DNA from 3 places in the Streptomyces sp. NPDC104096 genome. Region 2 is predicted to be linked to each of the others. Evidence: riboswitches for the same ligand, from Rfam matches in the RefSeq annotation. Region 2 holds a riboswitch; each other region holds the start of a gene.
What was found. A riboswitch is a leader RNA that binds a small molecule or an ion and turns the genes downstream of it on or off. The one in region 2 is predicted to bind cyclic di-AMP.

Region 1 (3,266 bases), on a different contig from region 2:
AGTCGTGAGGGTTCCGTGCCCGGGTGACGCACCGTCAACATTGTGATCTGCGCGTGATCTCTGCGGCATGAACTTGTGACAAGTGATCGTGTGCCGATACGTTCAATCATCAACACGGCGTCAGCGTCAGGCCGTGTCGGTCACTGCTGTCGCACGAAAGGTTTCCGCATGCTCTCCGGAAACGGTCGTCACCGTCGTCCCCGCCAGGCCCCGGCCCTGCTCGTCGCGGCCGGCGTGGCGGGTTCCGCCATCGCCATCCCGCTCCTGGGCGCCGGTGGCGCGAGCGCGGCCGAGGGCAGCACCTGGGACCAGGTCGCGCAGTGCGAGACCGGTGGCTCGTGGAGCGCCGACAGCGGTGACGGGCACTTCGGAGGCCTGCACCTGACCCAGGCGGACTGGGAGCAGTACGGCGGTCTCGACTACGCCTCCAGGGCCGATCTGGCCAGCCGGTCCCAGCAGATAGCCGTCGCCGAGAAGATCCTCGCCGCCCAGGGGGCCGGCGCCTGGTCCACCTGTGGACTGACCTCCGGGCTCGCCAAGGACTCCGCGACGGCCGCCGTCGACACGGGTGTGGCGGGCGACACCGCGAGCGGCGCGTCCGGGGCGACCGGGTCGCCCTCGGTGTCGGACCCGCTCGGCCTGTCCGACTCCTCCACCGGTGCCACCGCCGACCCGTCCGCGACGCCCGCCGCCGGCACCGCGTCCGCCGACCCGTCCGCCCTGCCTTCCGGCACGACGTCCCCCGCCACCTCTTCCGCGACCGCGACGGACAAGGCGGGCGAAACCGCCGATACCGCCACGAGTGACGCACAGGACGATGACGTCGTGGCAAGTGGGGCGAAGGCTGACTCTTCGGACAATTCCCGTCAGGCCATCGGGGCTTCGGGCCTGGTCGACACGGGCGACCTGGGCACCGGCCGCCACCGCGGCGCCAGCGCCGACGAGGACACGGCCTCCGCCGACACCGACGCCGACCTCTCCTTCGTCGGCCGGCACGCCTCGACCGCGTACGGCTCGTAACCCGCTCGCGCCGGGGTGGCCCGCCGGCCCTCCGGCCGGCCCTCCGGGCCTCCGCGACGGAAGGCGCCGCTCCGCATGGTGAGCGGGGGGCGGGTGATGCCGTCGGAACCCGCGTCCTCCCCGGTCAGGCCTGGGAGGCACCTGCCTAAACGGGCCTAAAGCGGCGAGAGTTGACGCCCCGTTTCGCCGCTAAATGTCCGTTTTGATGAAACTGTGGGATGAGTCTCAGAAGCCCTGATCGTCTTTGGAAATACCAGGATCGCCTGTCTACGGTCGAGATCGCTCGCCACAGCGGGCACCGGCCGCCGCAACGCCGAATCCTGCCAGCGGCTGCCCGGGAACATTCGTCGCGTCAAGCGCCGTCGGCAGGAGCGGGGGACCCAAGGTAAGCGCCGGGCCCAGCGGTTGAAGCTGGTGCCGGCTCGGGGTGAAGCCGCGTCCCGTGAGGGGCGTGGCCGGGCAACTCAACCGGCCCGAACCCGACAGCTCACCTCGCAGGCGTCGGTGAGGGGATCCACCATGCTGTTTTCCGGTAAGGGCACGCACCGCCGCTCCTCCAAGGCCACCCGCATCGCCGCGCTCGCCGGTGTCGCCGGTGTCGCCATCGCCGCCCCGCTGCTGGCGGCCGGCAACGCCTCCGCCGCCACCGCCGCCGAGTGGGACACCGTCGCCCAGTGCGAGTCCGGCGGCAACTGGGCCATCAACACCGGCAACGGCTACTACGGCGGTGTCCAGTTCTCCGCCTCCACCTGGGCCGCGTACGGCGGCACGCAGTACGCCTCGCAGGCCAACCTGGCCACCAAGGCCCAGCAGATCACCATCGCCGAGAAGGTCCTCGCCTCCCAGGGCAAGGGCGCCTGGCCGGTCTGCGGCAAGGGCCTGTCCCGCACCCCCTACACCGGTGCCGCCGCCGCGTCGAGCACCCCCGCGCCCAAGACCGTCACCCGCTCCGCCGAGCCGCAGACCGCCTCCCGCTCCGCCGAGCGCCCGGCCGCCGCGCAGACCGTCACCACCCCGGCCGGCACGAAGGTCGCGAAGGGCGACGGCGAGTACAAGGTCGTCAAGGGCGACACGCTCAGCAGCATCGCCCAGAAGCACCAGGTCAAGGGCGGCTGGCAGGCGCTGTTCAAGCTGAACAAGGGCGTCGTCGCCGACGCCGACGTCATCCACCCCGGCCAGCAGCTTCACCTGAAGTGACAGCGGGCTCGTAGCTGAACCACGGCGGCCTCCCAGCCGTGTCCTTCATTGTGGAGGCCACGTGAGGGCCGTCCCCCCGTCCCCACGGGCTCCCCGTCCCGGTGCGTTCTTCCCCCGTACGCACCGGGACGGGGTTTTTTGTCGAACCGGCTTTGTTCCGTTCGGAAACAATTTACTCTCGGTTCCGTCCATGAGGCGGTCAACGACCGGCTGATCGCCCCGGGACGGCTAGGCTCAGTCACGCGCGGCCACCACAGGCCTGCGCATCACCGGGCTTTTCCGGCCCGGCATAGCTTGCGTCACATCCCAGAAGGAGATGCTCGTGCCGTCCATCGACGTCGTCGTAGCCCGGGAAATCCTGGACTCCCGAGGCAACCCCACGGTCGAGGTCGAGGTCGGCCTCGACGACGGCAGCACGGGTCGTGCCGCCGTCCCCTCCGGCGCCTCCACCGGTGCCTTCGAGGCCATCGAGCTCCGTGACGGTGACCCCAACCGTTACCAGGGCAAGGGCGTCGAGAAGGCCGTCCTCGCCGTCATCGAGCAGATCGGCCCGGAGCTCGTCGGCTACGACGCCACCGAGCAGCGCCTGATCGACCAGGCGATGTTCGACCTGGACGCCACCGACAACAAGGGCTCGCTCGGCGCGAACGCCATCCTCGGCGTCTCCCTCGCCGTCGCGCACGCCGCCTCCGAGGCCTCCGACCTCCCGCTCTTCCGTTACCTGGGCGGCCCGAACGCGCACCTGCTGCCCGTTCCGATGATGAACATCCTGAACGGCGGCTCGCACGCCGACTCCAACGTGGACATCCAGGAGTTCATGATCGCCCCGATCGGCGCGGAGACCTTCTCCGAGGCGCTGCGCTGGGGCGCCGAGGTCTACCACACCCTCAAGAAGGTGCTGAAGACCAAGGGCCTGTCCACCGGTCTCGGCGACGAGGGCGGCTTCGCCCCGAACCTGGAGTCCAACCGCGCCGCCCTCGACCTCATCGTCGAGGCCATCAAGGAGGCCGGTTACACCCCCGGCGAGCAGATCGCCCTCGCCCTCGACG
Region 2 (3,266 bases):
TATACGGCGCTTCTGTTAATTCCGCAGACCCGTCACGTTTACGGGATGTTGCGAAGTCCTCACACGGTCGGCGCGCTCCCCCGCGCCGGAGAACCGCAGTCGGTGCACGACGCTCGCGCGCTCGGCGTGCAGCGCCGTGACCGCCCGCGCACGCTCGCCGTCGCCGCGCGCCACCGCGTCCACGATCGCGCCGTGCTCGGCCCAGGACTCCACGGGGTCGGCGGGCGCCTCCGTCGCGTACATCCAGGCGATCTTGTGCCGCAGCTGGGTGAGCGTGGCGGTCAGCGCCTGGCTGCCGGAGGCCTGGGCGAGCGTCTCGTGGAACCATCCGCCCAGGGAGCGCAGATCCTCGCTGTTGCCCCGCCTGGCCCGCTCCTGGCCGAGCCGGACCAGGCCGCGCAGCACCTTGAGATGGGCCTCGGTGCGCCGCTGGGCGGCCCGGGAGGCACCCAGCGGCTCCAGGAGCATGCGCATCTCCAGCAGGTCGGAGGCCTCCTGCTCGGTGGGTTCCGCCACGCACGCGCCCGCGTGCCGGCGGGTCACCACGAAGCCCTCCGCCTCCAGCGTGCGCAGGGCCTCCCGGACCGGGACGCGCGAGACGCCGTAGCGCCGGGCGAGAAGTTCCTCGGTGAGCCGGCTGCCACGCTCGTAGACACCGGCGACGATGTCGTCCCGGATCGCCGTGCACACCGAGTGCGCCGGAATACGCATGACCGACCTCCGCCTTAATGCCCGTGAAACGTCGCCGATTGACATGTGTCCAGCGACTCTATTGCAATCAGGCGTAATTTCCGACGGGCGGCCGGAATCCGGGGATATTTTTTGGACAGAGCGGTGCCGGAACGCCGAAAGCCCCGGCTCGGGGAGCCGGGGCTTTCGGTAGGTCGCGCGGTCGTCGCCGGACGTCCGCAGCGCGGACGGGCGTCAGACGTTCACACCGTGGTTGCGGAGGTAGGCGACCGGGTCGATGTCCGAGCCGTACTCGGCGGTCGTACGGGCCTCGAAGTGCAGGTGCGGTCCGGTGACGTTGCCGGTCGCGCCGGAGAGGCCGATCTGCTGGCCGGTGACGACCTGCTGACCCACCGAGACACCGATGGAGGACAGGTGGCCGTACTGGGTGTACGTGCCGTCGTTCATCTGGATGACGACCTGGTTGCCGTAGGCGCCGCCCCAGCCGGCCTCGACGACGGTGCCGTAGCCGACCGCGTGGACGGTGGTGCCGGTGGCGGCGTGGAAGTCGACGCCGGTGTGGCTGCCGGAGGACCACAGCGAGCTGCTGCTGAGGTAGCCCGTGGAGACGTAGGAGCCGGTGATCGGCGACACGAACGTGTTGAGGCGCTTGCGCTCGGCCTCGCGGGCGGCGCGTTCCTCGGCCTTGCGGGCGGCCGCGGCCCTCGCCGCGGCCTTCGCGTGGGCGATCTCCTCGGCCAGCTGCTGGGCGGCTGCCTGCTGCTGGGCGGCCGCCTGGGCGTCGACCTGCTCGGCGGCCTCGTCGCCGAGGGTGACGACCGGGGTGAGGCCCGTCTGCTCGACGGGGTTCTCGGCGGCGAGCGCGGGGGCCGCGAGGGTGCCGACGACGCCGGTGGTGGCGAGAGCCGCGATACCGGCTGCGTGAGCGCTGGTGCGCTTCATCCGGCTGGGACGACGGTGCTTGCCGGAAACGCCCGTGAACGCCATGTAGAGGCTGATCCTTTCCTTCCCTCTCGCCTACCGGGTTAGCTGACGGGTTCGGAGCAGGAAGGTCTCCTACGGACGCCTCGCGGTGTGCGCGGACGTCCGATTCACCCCAGGGACTGCGATGGGTCCCCGGCTCCCCTGGCTCGCGCCTGGGGGACTCGGCGATGACTGTCCGCTGCCGCGGATGCGGCGCACTGCCCGACGAACAGTCCAAGTGACGGTACGGGCGCCGTCTTTCGATCATCAAACGGATCGCATGTTTTGTAGCGCACGCCACACGGCAGACAGGATGTCTCCGCCTCAATTCGGACATCGCCTGTACGCGAAGGGGCCCCGGCGACCGACAGGTCACCGGGGCCCCTTCGCGCGCGTGCCCTACTCGGCGGACACGACGGTGACCTCACCGATGCCGAGCGCCTCGACAGGCTCCTTGATCTGTGCCGCGTCGCCCACGAGGATCGTCACCAGACGGTCCACCGGGAAGGCGCTCACGGCCGCGGCGGTGGCCTCCACCGTGCCGGTCGCGGCGAGCTGCCGGTAGAGCGTCGCCTGGTAGTCGTCGGGCAGGTGCTGCTCGACCTGGTCGGCCAGCGTGGCCGCCACGGCCGCCGCGGTCTCGTACTTCAGCGGCGCCACCCCGACGAGGTTCTGCACGGCGACGTCGCGCTCCGCGTCGGTCAGGCCCTCCGCCGCGAGCGTGCGCAGCACGGTCCACAGGTCCGCCAGGGCGGGACCGGTGTTCGGGGTGTCCACGGAGCCGCTGATGGCGAGCATCGCGGCGCCCGTGCCGTCCGGCGCCGACCGGAGCACCTGGCCGAACGCGCGCACGCCGTAGGTGTAGCCCTTCTCCTCCCGCAGGACGCGGTCCAGCCGGGAGGTGAGGGTGCCGCCGAGGCAGTACGTGCCGAGCACCTGCGCGGGCCAGACCCGGTCGTGCCGGTCGGCCCCGGTGCGGCCGATCAGCAACTGCGTCTGGACCGCGCCGGGACGGTCCACGATGACGACGCGGCCGGTGTCGTCGGAGCTCACCGGCGGCACCGGCCGGGGCTCGGCCGAGGAGCCCTTCCAGGCACCCAGCGTGTCGCCGAGCAGCTCGTCCAGGTCGATGCCCGCGAGATCGCCGACGATCACGGCGGTGGCCGTGGCGGGGCGGACATGCCGGTCGTAGAAGGCGCGTACGGCCGCGGAGTCGATCTTCGTGACCGTCTCCTCGGTGCCCTGGCGCGGGCGCGACATCCGCGAGGCCGCCGGGAACAGCTCCTTGGAGAGCTCCTTGGCCCCCCGGCGTGCGGGGTTGGCCAGCTCGTGCGGGATCTCGTCGAGCCGGTTGCGCACCAGCCGCTCGACCTCGCTGTCCGCGAACGCGGGCGCGCGCAGGGCGTCGGCGAGCAGGCCGAGCGCCTTCGCCAGGCGCGAGACCGGCACTTCGAGGCTCAGCCGTACGCCGGGGTGGTCGGCGTGCGCGTCCAGCGTGGCGCCGCAGCGCTCCAGTTCGGCGGCGAACTCCTCCGCGGTGAGCTTGTCGGTGCCCTCCGAGAAGGCCCGCGCCATGATCGTGGCCACGCCGTCGAGACCGGCCGGCTCGGCCT
Region 3 (3,266 bases), on a different contig from region 2:
GCGATGACCGCCGTCTACGACACGATGCGCCACGTCAGCTGTGACGTGGAGACGTTCTGCCTGGGCCGGGCCGGGGCGTGTGCCGCGGTACTGCTGGCCGCGGGCGCGCCGGGCAGGCGGCACGCGCTGCCCGGCGCCCGGGTGACGATCCGCCAGCCGATGCTTCCCGGGCCGTTCGAGGCCCAGGTGAGCGATCTCGTCGTCGAGGCCAAGGAGTTGGCGCGCACCCGGGTCCTGCTGGAGGACATGCTGGCCCGGCACACGGGCCGGCCACCGGAGCAGGTGGCCGCGGACATCGAGCGGGACACGGTCCTGGACGCGCGGGGCGCGCTGGAGTACGGCCTGGTGGACCGCGTCGTGGACGGCCGCGGGGTCCCGCCCGCCGCACCGGGCACGTCCGGCACCCCCACCCTCCCCGGAACATCCGGCGCGCCCGGCACTCCCGGCACGCCCGGCACTCCCGGCGCGAGGTGAGCCGGGGATGCTGCCGCCGGAACTCCCGCCGCTGCCCGCCCTGACCCGGGCCGAGGGCGAGCTGATCGACCGTTACCTGGAGGTGGTCGACCTGCTCGGCCGCATCAACCCCGCGCACCACGGGGACACCTACCGCGGACTGCGCGCCGCCCAGGCGCTGGTGGGCAGGGCGACCGCGCTGCGCGACGCGCTGGCGCTGATGCACCAGCGGGGCGAGGCCGAACTGCACGCGCCGACGCTCGCGCGGGCGCTGCGCGTCCTCGACGGGGAGCGCCGCACGGCGCGCGTCACCGTGCCGTCGCGCTCCGACAGTTGACCCGTCCCCGGTCGGCCCGGACGTCGCGCGCGATGCGCGAACCGTCCGGGACTGAGTTCAAACGCTCCGAACGGCGTACCCACTGTCGGAGTAGCGACGGATCCTTTTCTCGGGCCTCCAGGGTTGCGCAACGCGCGTAGCTCGACGGCGGGGTGAAGTGCTCCGCCGCTGGTCCGGGGCTCGTCGTTCCCCTGGACGGACGATCGAACAAAAAGGTGTCCACCCGAACGGGTGAGTGGTGAGTAACAACACAAATCCACGGTTCCGTTGGGATTTTCGGACACCTGTGAGTGAAGATCCCTGTCTGACGACAAGCCCCCGCCACAGCGGCGGGGCGGTCCGGGCGGACGCCGAGTCCTGCCGCCGCCCGGATGACCGGTCGACAGGAGTGCACCGGCAGGAGTGGAGGACCCAAGCACGACGGGTTCGCCGGAACGGTCAAGCCATGACCGGACCGAGCAGCCCTTGGGGTGAAGCCGCGACAGCGGCCGGGCAACTTCGCCAGCCCGAATCCGACAGGTCATCCTTCACAGGCGGCTGACGAAGGGTTGCGCATGACTGCGCTCAATCGTGTCCCGTCGATGATGGTCCGGGCCGGTACGGCTTCGGCGCTCACCATCGCCGCCGTGGGCGGCTCGATCGTGGTCCCGGGCCTCTCCGCGGACGCGGCGGCCGCAACGACCGCGACGAAGGTTCTCAAGATCGCGGCTTCCAAGAAGGGCTCGCCGTACCGCTACGGCGCCACCGGGCCGCGCAGGTTCGACTGCTCGGGGCTCACGCTGTACGCGTTCAAGAAGGCGGGCAAGAAGCTGCCCCGCACCGCGGCCCAGCAGTACAACAAGACCCACCACGTCTCGGCCCGCCACCGCAAGGCCGGGGACCTCGTGTTCTTCCACTCGGGTTCCAGCGTCTACCACGTCGGCATCTACGCCGGGAAGGGAAAGATCTGGCACGCCCCGAAGACGGGGGACGTGGTGCGGCTCCAGAAGATCTGGACCAAGAGCGTCTGGTACGGCCGGGTGAGCTGATCCGCCCGGTGCGGTGGTGGCGGCCTGGCACGTCCCCACCGCACCGGGTCTCCTCCCCGGGCCTCCCCGCACCGGGTCTCCTCCCCGGGCCTCCCCGGACCGGGGGCCCGGCCCTCAAGGCTCCTGCTGTCCCGCGGCAGGCACCGGCCGGGCCGGGACGGTCCACGGGAGTTCGATGCACACCGTCTTGCCCCCCTCGGGGGTGGGACGGACGTGCAGCCTTCCGCCGCACTCGGTGGTCAGCCAGCGGACGATCACCATGCCCCGGCCGTTGTCCTGCTGGACAGCGGCCGGCAGGCGTTTGGGGAAGCGCGGATGGCTGTCGGTGACGCCGACGCGCAGCCGCTCGTCACGGTCGAGGGTGAGATCGACCGTGAACGTCGGGGACTGCCCGAACGTGTGCTGTACGGCGTTGGTGGCGAGCTCGGAGACGACCAGTCGGACGGTGTCGGCCATCTCGGCGTCCGGGGGCAGCCCCCACTCCACGAGGGCGCTCGCCACGAAGTTACGGGCCGCGGAGACCGAGGCGGGATCGCTCGGCAGGGTGACGGATGCTTCCAGATGGTCTGCCATGGCGACGTCGTCCCTTTCCCGCGGGACCGCAGTCCGACAAGGAGCGGATTCGAGTACGGTCCCGGACTGGTGCTTCTTCGCCAGACTGCCATTTCCGGGCCGGTCACGGTGCCGATCCACCGAGATATGCATATATCTGTCGCTCGAAGCGGTGAACTCTGCGACGGCAGACCGTATTTGGGCGACTCGGAAGCAGTAGGGAGTTTTCCCATGCAGTACGGTCCCGCCGTGCGCCGCCGGAAACTGGGCGCCGAGCTGCGCGCGCTGCGCGCCCGCACCGGGCTCACCAGTGGTGAGGCGGCCCGTCTGGTGGGCTGGCACCAGTCGAAGGTCAGCCGGATCGAGACCGGTGCCAGCGGGGTGAAACCGGCCGATGTGCGGCTGCTCCTGGACGCGTACGGCGTCGCCGAGACGGAACTGCGGGAGTTGCTGCTGATACTGGCGGGCTCCCACGACGGCGGCCGGGACCACTGGTGGCACGCGTACCGTGGTGTTCTCCCGCCCACCTACCGGGATTTCATCAGTCTGGAGTCGCAGGCGAGCGCGATGCGCACGCTGGAGACGTCCGTGGTCCCAGGGTTGTTGCAGACGCCCGAGTACGCCCGCGCGGTGACCCGCGCCGCGGTCGAGGGGCTGGACGAGGAGCGGCTGGACGCGCTGGTCGAGGTGCGACTGGCCAGGCAGGACGTGCTGCGCGCGCATCGTCCGCTGGAGCTGACCGCGGTCCTGGACGAGGCGGTGCTGCGCCGGGAGGTCGGCGGGCCCGAGGTGATGGCGCGTCAGTTGCGGCGGCTGGTGGAGGCGGGGCGGCTGCCCCAAGTGCGGCTCCAGGTCCTGCCGTTCCGGGCGGGAGCACACATTGGCGTCACCGGACC

Region 1: linked by a shared signal. The riboswitch ahead of ACZ60B_RS26855 (transglycosylase family protein) and the one ahead of ACZ60B_RS19920 (M23 family metallopeptidase) in region 2 are both predicted to bind cyclic di-AMP.
Region 3: linked by a shared signal. The riboswitch ahead of ACZ60B_RS12975 (C40 family peptidase) and the one ahead of ACZ60B_RS19920 (M23 family metallopeptidase) in region 2 are both predicted to bind cyclic di-AMP.

The regions. Positions count from the first base shown of each region.
Region 1 covers NZ_JBVJMD010000030.1:45,268-48,533, forward strand. The annotation lists gene ACZ60B_RS26850 (transglycosylase family protein) at 169-1,020, shown strand; cyclic di-AMP (ydaO/yuaA leader) riboswitch at 1,368-1,536, shown strand; gene ACZ60B_RS26855 (transglycosylase family protein) at 1,540-2,217, shown strand; gene eno (phosphopyruvate hydratase) at 2,534-3,266, shown strand, end outside.
Region 2 covers NZ_JBVJMD010000018.1:24,132-27,397, forward strand. The annotation lists gene ACZ60B_RS19915 (GntR family transcriptional regulator) at 16-711, opposite strand; gene ACZ60B_RS19920 (M23 family metallopeptidase) at 925-1,677, opposite strand; cyclic di-AMP (ydaO/yuaA leader) riboswitch at 1,690-1,851, opposite strand; gene ACZ60B_RS19925 (M16 family metallopeptidase) at 2,053-3,266, opposite strand, start outside.
Region 3 covers NZ_JBVJMD010000009.1:115,915-119,180, reverse strand. The annotation lists gene ACZ60B_RS12985 (ATP-dependent Clp protease proteolytic subunit) at 1-474, shown strand, start outside; gene ACZ60B_RS12980 (hypothetical protein) at 482-790, shown strand; cyclic di-AMP (ydaO/yuaA leader) riboswitch at 1,172-1,341, shown strand; gene ACZ60B_RS12975 (C40 family peptidase) at 1,345-1,818, shown strand; gene ACZ60B_RS12970 (ATP-binding protein) at 1,933-2,391, opposite strand; gene ACZ60B_RS12965 (helix-turn-helix domain-containing protein) at 2,602-3,266, shown strand, end outside.